Regions from separate parts of the Streptomyces sp. NPDC097617 genome, predicted to be linked through region 1. Evidence: riboswitches for the same ligand, from Rfam matches in the RefSeq annotation. Region 1 holds a riboswitch; the other holds the start of a gene.
What was found. Region 1 has a riboswitch for S-adenosylmethionine ahead of ACIQZO_RS01380 (aminotransferase class V-fold PLP-dependent enzyme). Riboswitches for the same ligand answer to the same signal wherever they lie in the genome.

Region 1 (7,357 bases):
ACGGGGGAAGAACTGCTGTCCAACGGGGCGGCGTACTTCCGGCGCTGGGGCGTCGTCCCGGACGAACTGTTCACGGGCACCCCCCGCGCCTGGCTGACCCCGCTGACAGCACTGTTCGTCCACGGCAGCTGGCTGCACCTGCTCGGGAACATGCTGTTCCTCTACGTCTTCGGCGCGATGGCACAGGAGCGGATGGGCCGCCCGGCGTTCCTCGTCTTCTACCTCTGTACGGGCTACCTGGCGATGGCGGCGTACGCGGCGGCCAACGCGGGGTCCCCGCAGACGCTGGTCGGGGCGTCCGGCGCGATCTCGGCGGTGCTGGGCGCCTTCCTCTTCCTGCTCCCGCGGGCGAGGGTGACGAGCCTGTTCCCGTTCCTCTTCTTCCTGCCGCTGCGGTTCCCCGCGTGGATGGTGCTGCTGTTCTGGTTCGCCCTCCAATGGGTGGCGGCGCAGCGCGCGGGCAGCGGGCCCGGGGTCGCCTATCTGGCCCATCTGGTGGGCTTCTCGCTGGGCTTCGTCTACGCGTGGGCCCGGTATCGGGGTACGACTAGAGTGAGTCGACCAGCGACGGCCACCGAGGGAGACAGCCAGCCGTGATCACCGCGATCGTGCTCATCAAGACCAGCGTGGACCGGATCCCCGAGATCGCCGAGTCCATCGCCTCCCTCGAGAACGTCAGCGAGGTCTACTCCGTCACGGGGACGTACGACCTGATCGCGCTGGTCCGCGTGGCCCGCCACGAGAACCTGGCGGACATCATCCCCGGCCGCATCAGCAAGATCCCGGGCGTCGAGGCGACGGACACGCACGTGGCCTTCCGCACGTACTCGCAGCACGACCTGGAGGCGGCGTTCGCGATCGGCCTCGACGCGTAGCGCCGGCCTCGACGGTCCGACCCCGGTCGCGGCGCGGCCGGTGTGGTGTGCCGGCCGCTGCCCGGACCCGCGCCTCGAACGCCGGCGAGGCTGAATGTGTGCGGGGCCGTTCCCACTCCCCTTCGCACCGGTGTGGGCCCGGCCGTGGGGCGGGGACACGCAGGAGGGTCCCCGCAGGACGAGGCGCGACCGCGGCCGCCCGGCCGGGACATACCCCGCGCGCGCCGAGCCGAGGAGACCCTCCTGCCGGGCACCGACCCACCCTTTTCAAGTCCCGCCGAGTACGGACCACCCTGAGCCTCGCCGGCGATTGAGGCGACCCCCGGACAGGGCAAGGCCGCCGCACACCGCCGAGCCGACCGCAGGTCACACCGCCGGGACGCAGCGGCCTTCCTCCGTGCGGTACTGCCACTTCGCACCGTCCGCGACGAGTTCCTTCACCGCGCGGACGAAGCGGTCCACGTGCTCGTCGGGGGTGCCCGCGCCGAAGCTGACGCGGATCGCGTTCAGGGAGCGCTCGCCCGGCGCGGCCTCCGGGGCTCCGCATTCGCCCTGGGCCTGCGGCTCGCTGCCGAGCAGGGTGCGGACCAGCGGGTGGGCGCAGAACAGCCCGTCGCGCACGCCGATCCCGTACTCCGCGGACAGCGCCGCCGCGAAGTGCGAGCTGTTCCAGCCGTCCACCACGAAGGAGATGACGCCGACCCGCGGGGCGTCGTCCCCGAAGAGGGAGAGGATCCGGACCGCCGGGACCTCCGCCAGGCCGCTGCGGACCTTGGCGATGAGGTGCTGCTCGCGGGCGACGAGGTTCTCGAAGCCGGCCTCGGTGAGGGCCTTGCAGGCCGAGGCGATGGAGTAGACGCCGATGACGTTCGGGGAGCCGGCCTCGTGACGGGCGGCGGTGGTGTGCCACTCGACGTCCACGCCGCCGTCCTCGCGCCGGGCGACCTTGCGGGAGGCGCCGCCGCCCGCGAGGTAGGGCTGGGCCTCCTGGAGCCAGTCGGCGCGGCCCGCGAGGACGCCCGAGCCGAAGGGCGCGTAGAGCTTGTGCCCGGAGAAGGCGACCCAGTCGACGTCCAGCTCCTGCACGGAGACGGGGTGGTGCGGGGCCAGTTGGGCGGCGTCCAGCACAATGCGCGCGCCGTGGGCGTGCGCGGCGGCGGCGAGTTCCTTCACCGGCCACAGCTCGCCGGTGACGTTGGACGCCCCGGTGACGCAGACCAGCGCCGGGCCGCCGGGCTCCCGGTCGGCGAGCGCCCGCTCGAGGGTGGCGACGGCCTCGGCCGGGGTGCGCGGCGCGTTGAGGTAGGTGACCCGGGCGTCCACCCACGGCAGGAGGGAGGCGTGGTGCTCGGTCTCGAAGACGAACACCTGGCAGTCGGCGGGGAGTACGGCGGCGAGCAGGTTCAGCGAGTCGGTGGTGGACCGGGTGAAGACCACCTGGTCGGCGGGGCGGCAGTCGAGGAACTCGGCGACCGTGACCCGGCTCTGCTCGAAGAGGTCGGTGGAGAGCTGCGAGAGGTACCCGGCGCCCCGGTGCACGCTGCCGTAGTACGGGGCGTACGCGGCCACGTCGTCCCAGACGCGCTGCAGGGCGGGGGCGCTGGCCGCGTAGTCGAGGGCCGCGTAGGTGACCTCGCCGCCGGTGACGAGGGGGACGGTGACGTCCCGGCCGAGGACCGCGAGCGGCTCGGCACAGGCGGGGTCCACGGCGGTGGCGACGGTGGCGACGGTGGCGACGGCAGCGGTGTTCAGGGATGCGGACATGGCGATATCTCCCGGCAGGCAGGGCTGAATGGCTTCGGCGTGCCCGTACGCACGTGGGTACGGGAAGGTCCCCGGAACGAGAGGAGGGCGCACGGAAGCGGCCCTGGTCCGAGGGTGAAGTGGGGGCTGAGTCGCCCTATCGCATTCGCTTGCTCACGGAAAACGCTCCTCGAGAGACCAGGACCCCTGGTGTCGAGGGATCCGCGCTTGCCGTAGGCCTTGCTGCCTACGACCTGGTCATCACCCGGGGCACCCCGCCACGGAAGGAGGGTTGCCGGACAGCAAGCCGGGGCCTAAACGCTGTCACTCGTGACCTGATCAGCATCCTGCCACAAGATCGGCCGGACGCAAGACCCCGGTCCGCATCGTGGACCGGGGTCGTCGTTTTCACGCCTTTCCGGCGCGGCCGGGCACCGCTAGGCGTTGCTGGCCCGCACCCAGCGCTCCAGGGTGGCCAGCGCCGCCCCCGAGTCGATCGACTCGGCCGCGCGGGTGATACCGGCCGCGATCTGCTCCTCCAGGGTGCCGGTGCCCGGGTCCAGGGCCACCAGGGCGGCCGCCGAGTTCAGCAGGACGGCGTCGCGGACCGGGCCGGTCTCGCCGGCCAGCAGGCGGCGGGCCACGTCCGCGTTGTACGAGGGGTCCCCACCGGCCAGGGCGGAGACGTCGACCAGGGAGATGCCCACGTCACGCGGGTCGAAGGTCTGCTCGGTGACCTTGCCGTCGCGGACCCACCAGATCCGCGAGGTCGACGCCGTGGTCAGTTCGTCCAGGCCGTCGTCGCCCCGGAAGACCAGCGCGGAGGAGCCCCGCTCGGCGAGGACGCCCGCGACGATCGGGGCCATCCGGGGGTCGGCCACGCCGGAGGCCTGGGCCCGGACCCGGGCCGGGTTGGTCAGCGGGCCGAGGATGTTGAAGGTGGTGCGGATGCCCAGTTCCTTGCGGGCCGCCGCGACGTGGCGCAGCGCCGGGTGGAACTTCACCGCGAAGCAGAAGGTGATGCCGGCCTCGGCGGCGACCTCCACGACCCGCGACGTGCTGAGGTTGAGGTTGACGCCGAGCTTCTCCAGGACGTCGGAGGAGCCGCTCGCGGAGGACGCGGCCCGGTTTCCGTGCTTGACGACCTTGGCTCCGGTGCCGGCCACCACGATCGCCGACATCGTGGAGATGTTCACCGTTTTGGCCCCGTCGCCGCCCGTGCCGACGATGTCCACGGTCCGGCCGGGCACCTCGATCAGGTTGGCGTGCTCGTACATCGCCCGTACGAGGCCGTTGATCTCCTCGACGGTCTCCCCCTTGGCCCGCAGCGCGACGGTGAAGCCGGCGATCTGGGCGTCGGTGGCCTCCCCGCGCATGATGCGGTCCATCGCCCAGGCGGTGTCCTCGGCGCGCAGGTCCTGGCCGGTCAGCAGAGCGTCGAGAACGCCCGGCCAGCCACGGGCCGCCACGCTGTCGCCGCCTGCCGGGGTCGCAACGTTCATGGTCCGCTCCTGCTGTCGGTGGGCCGTCCCCATTTTCTGGCGCCCACGTCTGATCGGTCGGGGTTCAGCCTATCCAGCCCCGGTTACGGCAAAGAGCCCCGTCCGGACACTGGACGGGGCTCTTACCGTGGCGACACCAGAACTGACCGAAATCAGTCCCTCATGCGTTCATGCGTTGCGCGCGGGGATCAGTGGTGGCCGTGGCCGGACTGGATCTCCTTGTATTCCTCCACCGTGGGCTTCGGAATCTGGTTGTTCTCACCGTAGAAGCCCTTGCTGAGCTTCGCGCGCAGCTTCTCGGTGGCCTTGACCTTGCGCTCGACACCGTTCTCGTCGACCGTCGGGCCGATCTCGATCGGCTTGTACTGCTCGTGCGCGGTGAGGGTGTGCAGCTTGCCCTGCGGGAGCGGCTCGTGGACCTCGACGAACTCACCGTGCGGCAGACGCTTGATGATGCCGGTCTCGCGACCGTGCAGCACCTTGTCGTGGTCCCGGCGCTGGAGGCCGAGGCAGATCCGCTTGGTGACGATGAAGGCGAGGACCGGGACGAGGAAGAAGCCGATCCGGACGAACCAGGTGATCGAGTTGATCGAGAGGTGGAAGTACTGCGCGAACATGTCGTTTCCACCGCCGATCAGGAGCACGATGTACTCCGCGATCCAGGCGACACCGAAGGCCGTACGGGTCGGGACGTTGCGCGGGCGGTCCAGGATGTGGTGCTCGCGCTTGTCCCCGGTGACCCAGGACTCGATGAAGGGCCAGACGGCGATCGCGCCGAGCACCAGCGGGAAGAGCAGCAGCGGGATGAACACGCCCAGGACGAGCGTGTGGCCCCACAGGTTGATCTCCCAGCCGGGCATGGCTCGGATCAGGCCTTCCGGCATACCCATGTACCAGTCGGGCTGCGCACCGGTGGACACGTGGTCCGGGCGGTACGGGCCGAGCGCCCAGATCGGGTTGATCGAGGCGATCGCCGCGACGGCCGCGATGACACCGAAGACCAGGAAGAAGAAGCCTCCGGCCTTGGCCATGTAGACCGGCAGCAGCGGCATGCCGACGACGTTGTTGTTCGTCTTGCCGGGACCCGCGTACTGGGTGTGCTTGTGGTAGAAGACCAGGATCAGGTGGGCCACGAGCAGGCCCATCATGATGCCGGGCAGCAGCAGGATGTGCACCGAGTAGAACCGCGCGACGAAGTCGCCGCCCGGGAACTCCCCGCCGAACAGGAACATCGACAGGTACGTGCCGACGACCGGGACGGACAGGATGGCGCCCTGCATGAAGCGGACACCGGTACCCGAGAGCAGGTCGTCCGGCAGCGAGTAACCGGTGAAGCCGGTGAACATGCCGAGGACCAGCAGCAGGAAGCCGAAGATCCAGTTGACCTCACGGGGCTTGCGGAACGCGCCGGTGAAGAAGACGCGCATCATGTGCACGACCATCGCCGCGACGAAGATCAGCGCCGCCCAGTGGTGGATCTGACGGATCAGCAGGCCACCGCGGACGTCGAAGCTGATGTCCAGTGTCGAGGCGAAGGCCTCGGACATCATGACGCCCTGCATCGGCACGTACGAGCCGTGGTACACGACCTCGTTCATGCTCGGGTGGAAGAACAGCGTCAGGTACACACCCGTGAGGATGATGATGATGAAGCTGTAGAGGCAGATCTCACCCAGCATGAAGGACCAGTGGTCCGGGAAGATCTTGCGCATGTTCGCCTTGGCGAGGCCGTAGATACCCAGGCGGCCGTCCGCCCAGTCCGCTACGCGCTCGCCGGCGGGCGCTTTGCCCGCCTTGCCGGCAGATGACTTGGTAGTGGCAGTGCTCATCCGCGCTCCCAGAATGCAGGACCGACGGGCTCTTCGAAGTCGCCGAGCGCTTCGAGGAAGCCTTCGTCATTCACGCCGATCCGCAGCTGCGGAAGCGCGTGACCGGCCGGGCCGAAGATGACACGGGCGCCGTCGGAGAGGTCGAAGGTGGACTGGTGGCACGGGCAGAGCACGTGGTGCGTCTGCTGCTCGTACAGGCTGATCGGGCAGCCGACGTGGGTGCAGATCTTGGAGTAGGCCACGATCCCGTCGTGGGACCACTCCAGTTCCTGCTTGTCCTTGATGTCGTCCGGCTGGATACGGACGATCATCAGGGCGGCCTTGGCGATCTGGACCTGGAAGTCGTGCTGCTCCTCCTCCAGGCCTTCCGGCATGGCGAAGGTGAGCGAGCCGACGACGACGTCCTCGGGACGCAGCGGCTCCATCGTGTTCTGGTTGATGAGCAGCTTGCCCTTGGCCCACAGGGTCTTGCGCAGCTTCTCCTCGGGCAGCGGGCCCAGGTCGCGCAGGATCATGACGGCGGACAGCGGCAGCATGGCCAGCGCGCCCAGCATCGTGTTGCGGATCAGCGGACGCCGGCCGATGCCGGACTCGTTCGCACCGTCCGCGAAGTCCTGCAGGACCGCGGCCTTGACCTCCGCCGGGGCGGCGATCTCGTGGCGCTCGGCGGCGACCTCGACGTCGGACATCAGGGTGCGGGCCCAGTGGACCGCGCCCGCGCCGATGCAGAAGAGGGCCACGCCCAGGGTCATGCCCAGGGAGAAGTTGAGCGCGCTGACCTTCCCGATGGGGAAGATGTAGACGATCTTGTCGACCGGGAAGATCACGTAGGACGCGATGAAGCCGATCGTCGCCAGCATCGACAGGGTGAAGAGCATCGCGACGGTGCGCTCGGAGCGCTTCGCCGCCCGCTCGTCGATGTCCTGGATGCGCGGCTTGTGGACCGGAAGGCCCGGGTCTGCGAACGGGTCGTCCGCGACCGCTACGCCACCGTGGTGGGCGTCGCCCTGCTCGCTCGGCAGGTGCTTGTCTTCGGGAATCTCTTGGCTACTCATGACTTCTTGGCCTTAGCGGTGTGGGCCGCGACCCAGACGGCGACAGCGATCAGCGCACCCAGAGCGAAGATCCAGCCGAACAGACCCTCGGAGACGGGGCCGAGGCCACCGAGCTTCAACCCGCCGGGGGAGGTCGACTTCTCACCGTTCACGTTCTGGAGGTACGCGATGATGTCCTTCTTCTGCTTCTCCGGCAGGGTGCTGTCGGGGAAGGAGGGCATGTTCTGCGGGCCGGTCTGCATGGCCTCGTAGATGTGCTTCGGCGAAACGCCCTCAAGGTTGGGGGCGTACTTGCCGTTCGTCAGCGCGCCGCCTTCACCGGTGAAGTTGTGGCACTGCGCGCAGTTGTTGCG
Region 2 (7,357 bases), on a different contig from region 1:
ACCGGGACGGCCGGGGCGTCCCCTTCACCGGCCCACCTGCACGGGGCCGAGGACGGCCCCGCCGATCGCGGCGGCGAGATGGGCGGCGCCAGCGGGGTCCTCGTACCGGAAGTGCACGTGGACCGTGTGCCGGCCGTCGGGATGCTCCTCGTTCAGGTCCAGTTCCACGCGCTGGTTCGTCGAGTCCTCCGACTGGTCCGCGATCTCGGGTCTCTCCTCCCGGACTCCGCGCCAGAGCATCGTGCCCGCCCCGTCGCCCAGCGCCCGCAGGAACGACTCCTCGACGGCCGGGCCCGGAGCCGCGTACCCGTCGACGGTCAGCGGCAGTACGGCCGCCAGCTCACGGTCATGGGCGGGCAGGTCCGAGCCCGGGTACCAGAGGTCCGGATCGTAGGCGTCCGAGTCCGGGTCGTACGACGACTCGAACAGGCCCGCCGGCAGCAGCTCCCCCATCGCCCGGGCCTCCTCGACGGTGTGCAGCCGCGCGCACAGCCACACCTCCCCGTCGAGCCGCTGCATCCGCGCGCAGAGCAGGCGGGCCCGCCGGCATGCCTCGGCGGTGTCGTCGGCCCGGTACACGGCATAGGCCCTCGAGCTCCCCATGGGCCCACCGTCGCACGTCCGCAACCGGCCCGGCCAGCGGTTTTCCCGACCGGTCGGGGGACGGGCGCGCGCCGGAAACGCCCGAGGGCGGCACCCCCGTCGGGGTGCCGCCCTCGTTCGAGAACAGCCGATCAACCAGTGGCCGGAGCCGGGGTCGATCAGAAGTCCATGTCACCACCCGGCATGCCGCCGCCCGCGGGGGCACCGGCCTTCTCGGGCTTGTCGGCGATGACGGCCTCGGTCGTCAGGAACAGCGCGGCGATCGACGCGGCGTTCTGCAGCGCGGAGCGCGTGACCTTCGCCGGGTCGATGATGCCCTCGGCGATCATGTCGACGTACTCGCCGGTCGCGGCGTTCAGGCCGTGACCGATCGGCAGGTTGCGCACCTTCTCGACGACGACGCCACCCTCGAGACCACCGTTGACGGCGATCTGCTTGAGCGGGGCCTCCAGGGCGAGCTTCACGGCGTTGGCGCCGGTCGCCTCGTCACCCTCGAGCTCCAGCTTCTCGAAGACCGCGGAGGCCTGCAGCAGGGCCACGCCGCCACCGGCGACGATGCCCTCCTCGACGGCCGCCTTCGCGTTGCGAACGGCGTCCTCGATGCGGTGCTTGCGCTCCTTGAGCTCGACCTCGGTCGCGGCGCCGGCCTTGATGACGGCCACGCCGCCGGCCAGCTTCGCGAGGCGCTCCTGGAGCTTCTCGCGGTCGTAGTCCGAGTCGGAGTTCTCGATCTCGGCGCGGATCTGGTTCACGCGACCCTGGACCTGGTCGCTCTCACCGGAACCGTCGACGATGGTGGTCTCGTCCTTGGTGATGACGACCTTGCGGGCGCGGCCGAGCAGGTCGAGACCGGCGTTCTCGAGCTTGAGGCCGACCTCCTCGGAGATGACCGTGCCGCCCGTGAGGATGGCGATGTCACCGAGCATGGCCTTGCGGCGGTCACCGAAGCCCGGGGCCTTGACGGCGACGGACTTGAAGGTGCCACGGATCTTGTTGACGACGAGGGTGGAGAGCGCCTCGCCCTCGACGTCCTCGGCGATGATCAGCAGCGGCTTGCCGGACTGCATGACCTTCTCCAGGAGCGGCAGCAGGTCCTTGACCGAGCCGATCTTGGAGTTGACGATCAGGATGTACGGGTCGTCGAGGGACGACTCCATGCGCTCCATGTCGGTGGCGAAGTACGCCGAGATGTAGCCCTTGTCGAAGCGCATGCCCTCGGTGAGCTCGAGCTCCAGACCGAAGGTCTGGGACTCCTCGACGGTGATGACGCCTTCCTTGCCGACCTTGTCCATGGCCTCGGCGATGAGCTCGCCGATCTGGGTGTCGGCGGCGGAGATGGAGGCCGTCGAAGCGATCTGCTCCTTGGTCTCGACATCCTTGGCCTGGGCGAGCAGCGCGGCGGAGACGGCCTCGACGGCCTTCTCGATACCGCGCTTGAGGGCCATCGGGTTCGCACCGGCGGCCACGTTGCGCAGGCCCTCACGGACGAGCGCCTGGGCCAGAACGGTGGCGGTGGTCGTACCGTCGCCGGCGACGTCGTCCGTCTTCTTGGCGACTTCCTTGACCAGCTCGGCGCCGATCTTCTCGTACGGGTCCTCGAGCTCGATCTCCTTGGCGATGGAGACACCATCGTTGGTGATCGTGGGGGCGCCCCACTTCTTCTCAAGGACGACGTTGCGACCCTTGGGGCCAAGGGTGACCTTGACGGCGTCGGCGAGCTGGTTCATCCCACGCTCGAGACCGCGCCGGGCCTCCTCGTTGAACGCAATGATCTTGGCCATCTGAAGTGGTCCTCCCGGACAGCGGTGGATTGCTCCCAGGACCGCGCCCGCGCCCGCGACGGACGGCCTGCGTGCCCGGCGGTTCCTTCCCGCCGAACACTGCGGGCCTCACCGACCCGGTCCTCGTTTCAGTAGCACTCTCACCTGGAGAGTGCTAACGCCAATGATTAGCACTCGACCCCCTCGAGTGCAAGCTGCTTGGGTGAACGCCCCGCCGTTGCAGGGCATACGCACGAGGGGCCCACATCCCGTGTCCAGGATGTGGGCCCCTCGTGGTGTTCCAGGTGTCGGCGGTCGATCGCGCCAGGACTAGCCGAGTGCGAGCTTGACCATGTCCGCCTGCGGACCCTTCTGGCCCTGCGAGATCTCGAACTCGACCCGCTGACCCTCTTCAAGGGTGCGGTACCCGTCCATCTGGATGGCGCTGTAGTGGACGAACACATCCGCACCACCGTCGACCGCGATGAAGCCGTAGCCCTTCTCCGCGTTGAACCACTTGACGGTGCCCTGAGCCATGCCTAACTCCCCTATTACTGGCCCTTGCGCAGGAACGCACTTCGCGATCCCGGGTCAGAACTTGCGTCGGAACGCGTCGACCGAGGCTGAATGTATCTGCGCGGATGCTGTCTGCAACAGGTCAATCCGATGAGAATTCTGGACACCGGGAAACATTGAAATAGAGTGAAAATTTGCCATACTCCCGGGCAACTCGGGCCTGACATAACTCGCCAAAGCCCCATAGCGCACTCGCATGTTGGCCCAATGTCGACCCTTGCGCGGCCCGTTCATATGCAGGGGGCAAGAACAGCGGAGGGGACTTCCCCAACCTTACCGCGCCCAATCAAGCAGAATTGCCCCCTCCGCTTTTAGCGGAGGGGGCAATTTCGGTTTGCGCGTGTCACCTGGGAGGTGACCCCGGAGATCCGGGCAATCAGCAACCGCCCGCGACGGCCGGGATGATCGAGACACCGGCGCCGTCAGGCGTCACCGCCTGCAGCCCGCCCTCGAAGCGCACGTCGTCGTCGTTCACGTAGACGTTCACGAAACGGCGCAGCTTGCCCTGGTCGTCCAGGACGCGCGCGGCGATGCCCGGGTGGCTCTTCTCCAGGGACTCGATGACCTCGGCGAGGGTCGCGCCCTCGGCCGGGACCTCGGCGACGCCGCCGGTGTAGGTGCGCAGGATGGTGGGGATGCGGACGTTGACGCTCATGGCGCTACTGCCTTTCCGGTAGGGCGGAGGAGAAGGGGTCAGACCAGGCCGGCGGCGCGGAACGCGTCCAGGCTCGGGCGGATGGTGGCGGTCTGCCCGCTGTCCGCGGCCACCGCCTCCAGGGTCTTGAGGCCGTCACCGGTGTTGAGGACGACAGTGGTCAGCGTCGGGTCGAGCTGCCCGTTGTCGATGAGCTTCTTCGTCACGCCGACGGTCACACCGCCCGCGGTCTCGGCGAAGATGCCCTCGGTCTGCGCGAGGATCTTGATGGCCTCGACGACCTGCTCGTCGTTCACGTCCTCGACGAATCCGCCGGTGCGGCGCGCGATGTCCAGGACGTACGGGCCGTCCGCCGGGTTGCCGATGGCCAGCGACTTGGCGATGGTGTTCGGCTTCTGCGGGCGCACCACGTCGTGACCGGCCTTGAAGGCGGTCGACACCGGGGAGCAGCCCTCGGCCTGCGCACCGAAGATCTTGTACGGCTTGTCCTCGACGAGGCCGAGCTTGATGAGCTCCTGCAAACCCTTGTCGATCTTCGTCAGCTGCGAGCCGGACGCGATCGGGATCACGATCTGGTCGGGCAGCTGCCAGCCGAGCTGCTCGCAGATCTCGTACGCCAGGGTCTTGGAGCCCTCGCCGTAGTACGGGCGGAGGTTGACGTTGACGAAGCCCCAGCCCTCGCCCAGCGGGTCGCCGATGAGCTCGGAGCAGAAGCGGTTGACGTCGTCGTAGTTGCCCTCGATGCCGATCAGGTCACCGCCGTACACACCGGCCATGACGACCTTGCCCTGCTCCAGGTCGTGCGGGATGAACACGCAGGAGCGGAAACCGGCCCGGGCGGCCGCGGCGCCGACGGCGCCGGCCAGGTTGCCGGTCGAGGAGCAGGACAGGGTGGTGAAGCCGAAGGCGCGGGCGGCCTCGACGGCGATGGCCACCACGCGGTCCTTGAAGGAGTGCGTCGGGTTGCCGGAGTCGTCCTTGACGTACAGCTTGCCGGTGACGCCCAGCTCTTTGGCCAGGTTGGCCGCGTCCACGAGCTTGGTGAAGCCCGGGTTCAGGCTGGGCTTGGAGGCCACGTCCGCGGGGACGGGCAGCAGCGGCGCGTAGCGCCAGATGTTGTCGGGGCCGGCCTCGATCGCGGCGCGCAGGGCCTCGGGGTCACCGGTCGGGAGGTCGTAGGCGACTTCCAGCGGCCCGAAGCACTCGGCACACGCGAAGATGGGGCCGAGCTCGAAACGGGTACCGCACTCACGACAGGAAAGGCCGGTGGCAGGTCCGAGATCAACAGAGGTGGAAGCAGTCTGTGCAGCCATGATGGCGAGGCCCTTTCTCCTCATCTTCCCCATGGCGCACTTCGCCATGAGACGGAATTGGCACCTTCCCTAGCCGGGGACCTCGCTGATGTCGCTGAGTGCGATCGCGAGAACCGACTGGAGGGTTGCCGGGGCTTCAACGGGCCGTGTCCCTCTGCCCCTCTGGATGAGCGGTATGGCACCGGGCGGCGCGCTCTTCGGCGCACCCGGGCGTTTGTCGCGGGGACCCCCGGCATGCGGTGGTCCTTCGCGTTGTTCAAGACTGTAACCGAAGGGCCGGGCGGTTGAGACAGCCGTCCGAACCGCGAGATGGATCACATACCGGCGAATATCGCCGACACGCAGGGAGTGCTGAGGGTGCTGGAAGAGGTGGAGCGATGGCTGGCCGACCGCTCCTGGTCCGCCGCCGACCGACCGCTCGACCAGCTGCTCGACCGGAAACGGGCGGCCGGGACAACGGTCAGCGTGGTGCTGCCCGCGCTGGACGAGGAGGCGACGGTCGGCGCGATCGTCGAGGTGATCCGGCGTGAGCTGATCGAGTCACTGCCCGTCCCCCTGGTCGACGAGCTGGTCGTCGTCGACTCGGGCTCCACCGACGGAACCGCGGAGGTCGCGGCCAAGGCCGGGGCCCGGGTGGTGCACCGCGACGACGTGCTGCCGCGCATCCCGGCGCTGCCCGGCAAGGGCGAGGTGCTGTGGCGCTCGCTGCTGGCCACCGACGGGGACATCGTCTGCTTCGTCGACGCCGACCTGCGGGACTTCTCCGCCTCTTTCGTCTCCGGGATCGTGGGGCCGCTGCTGACCGACCCGGACGTGCAGTTCGTCAAGGCGATGTACGACCGCCCGCTGGGCCCGGAATTCGACGGGCTCGCCTCCGGCAGGGCCCCCGGCCAGGGCGGCCGGGTCACCGAGCTCGTCGCCCGCCCGCTCCTCAACCTGCACTGGCCGCAGCTGGCCGGCTTCGTCCAGCCGCTGGGGGGCGAGTACGCCGTACGCCGCTCCCTGCTGGAGCGGCTGCCGTTCCCCGTCGGGTACGGCGTCGAGCTGGGCCTGCTGGTCGACGCGCTGCACACGGTCGGGCTGGACGCGATGGCCCAAGTGGACGTGGGCGTACGGCTCCACCGCCATCAGGACGGGCAGGCGCTGGGCCGGATGGCCGCGGCGATCTACCGCACCGCCCAGCTACGGCTCTCGCGCGGGCACCTCGTCCGGCCGGAGCTGACGCAGTTCGAGCGCGGCCCGGAGGGCTTCGTACCGCGGACGTACCCGGTGGACACCGAGGAACGGCCGCCGATGGCGGGCATCAAGGAGTACGCGCGGCGTCGCGTGGCGTGAGGGAACGTACGGTTTGAGCGGGCACGGGCCGGGCTAGGTTGGCCGCATGGCTTCCCAGGTACTCGTTGCAGCGAACCGCGGCCCCCTCTCCTACGCCCTCGACGACGGGACGCTCAGCGCCCGGCGCGGCGGGGGCGGACTCGTCTCCGGACTCTCCACGGCCCTCGCGGAGCAACCGGAGGCGGTGTGGATCTGCGCGGCGCTCTCGGAAGCGGACCGGGAGGCGGTCCGCCGGGGCGTGTCCGAACCGGGCGTCCGGATGCTGGACATCGATCCCAGCATGTACGACGACGCGTACAACGGCATCGCCAACTCTGTGCTGTGGTTCACCCACCACCACCTGTACGACATCCCGCGCGAGCCGGTCTTCGACGCCGAGTTCCGCCGCCGGTGGGAGTCGTACGAGCGCTACAACCAGGCCTTCGCCGACGCACTGGCCGAGGAGGCGGCGCAGGGCGCCTCTGTACTGGTGCAGGACTACCACCTGGCGCTGGTCCCCGGGCTGCTGCGGGTGCTGCGCCCCGACCTGCGGATCGCGCACTTCACGCACACGCCGTGGGCCGCGCCCGGCTACCTCTCGATGCTGCCGGACGTGGTCCGCGAGACCCTGCTGTGGGGCATGCTCGGCGCGGACGTGCTCGGCTTCCACACCGAGGCCTGGGCGGCCGAGTTCCTGGGCTCGGCACGGCTCGACGACGCGTGGGGGCAGGCCGAGGTCCTCGAGGGCTCGGTGGTGGAGCACCGCCGGTACACGGTGTGGCCCACCCGCACCACGCGGGTACGGGCCTACCCGCTGGGCGTGGACGGCGACGAACTGCGGGCGCTGGCGCACCGGCCGGAGGTGAACGACAAGCTGGCGGAGCTGCGGGCGGAGGTGGACGGCCTGCGGACGATCGTCCGCGTGGACCGCACGGAACTCTCGAAGAACATCCTGCGCGGCCTGCTGGCCTACCGCGAACTGCTCACCACGCGCCCGCAGTGGCACGGCCGGGTGGTCCACCTGGCGTCGGCGTACCCGTCACGGCAGGACCTGCGGGTCTACCGGGAGTACACGGCCGCGGTGGCGGAGCTGGCGGCGGAGATCAACGCGGAGTTCGGTACGGAGGACTGGCAGC

Region 2: it holds a riboswitch for S-adenosylmethionine, as region 1 does, so the genes downstream of both, thrC (threonine synthase) here and ACIQZO_RS01380 (aminotransferase class V-fold PLP-dependent enzyme) in region 1, are expected to answer to the same signal.

The regions. Positions count from the first base shown of each region.
Region 1 covers NZ_JBIWCL010000001.1:282,628-289,984, reverse strand. The annotation lists gene ACIQZO_RS01390 (rhomboid family intramembrane serine protease) at 1-597, shown strand, start outside; gene ACIQZO_RS01385 (Lrp/AsnC family transcriptional regulator) at 594-875, shown strand; gene ACIQZO_RS01380 (aminotransferase class V-fold PLP-dependent enzyme) at 1,242-2,639, opposite strand; SAM riboswitch class IV at 2,838-2,954, opposite strand; gene trpD (anthranilate phosphoribosyltransferase) at 3,056-4,120, opposite strand; gene ACIQZO_RS01370 (cytochrome bc complex cytochrome b subunit) at 4,309-5,949, opposite strand; gene ACIQZO_RS01365 (Rieske 2Fe-2S domain-containing protein) at 5,946-7,004, opposite strand; gene ACIQZO_RS01360 (c-type cytochrome) at 7,001-7,357, opposite strand, start outside.
Region 2 covers NZ_JBIWCL010000006.1:217,494-224,850, forward strand. The annotation lists gene ACIQZO_RS13640 (hypothetical protein) at 25-603, opposite strand; gene groL (chaperonin GroEL) at 762-2,384, opposite strand; gene ACIQZO_RS13650 (cold-shock protein) at 2,694-2,900, opposite strand; gene ACIQZO_RS13655 (MoaD/ThiS family protein) at 3,316-3,594, opposite strand; gene thrC (threonine synthase) at 3,633-4,931, opposite strand; SAM riboswitch class I at 4,925-5,080, opposite strand; gene ACIQZO_RS13665 (glucosyl-3-phosphoglycerate synthase) at 5,265-6,242, shown strand; gene ACIQZO_RS13670 (trehalose-6-phosphate synthase) at 6,289-7,357, shown strand, end outside.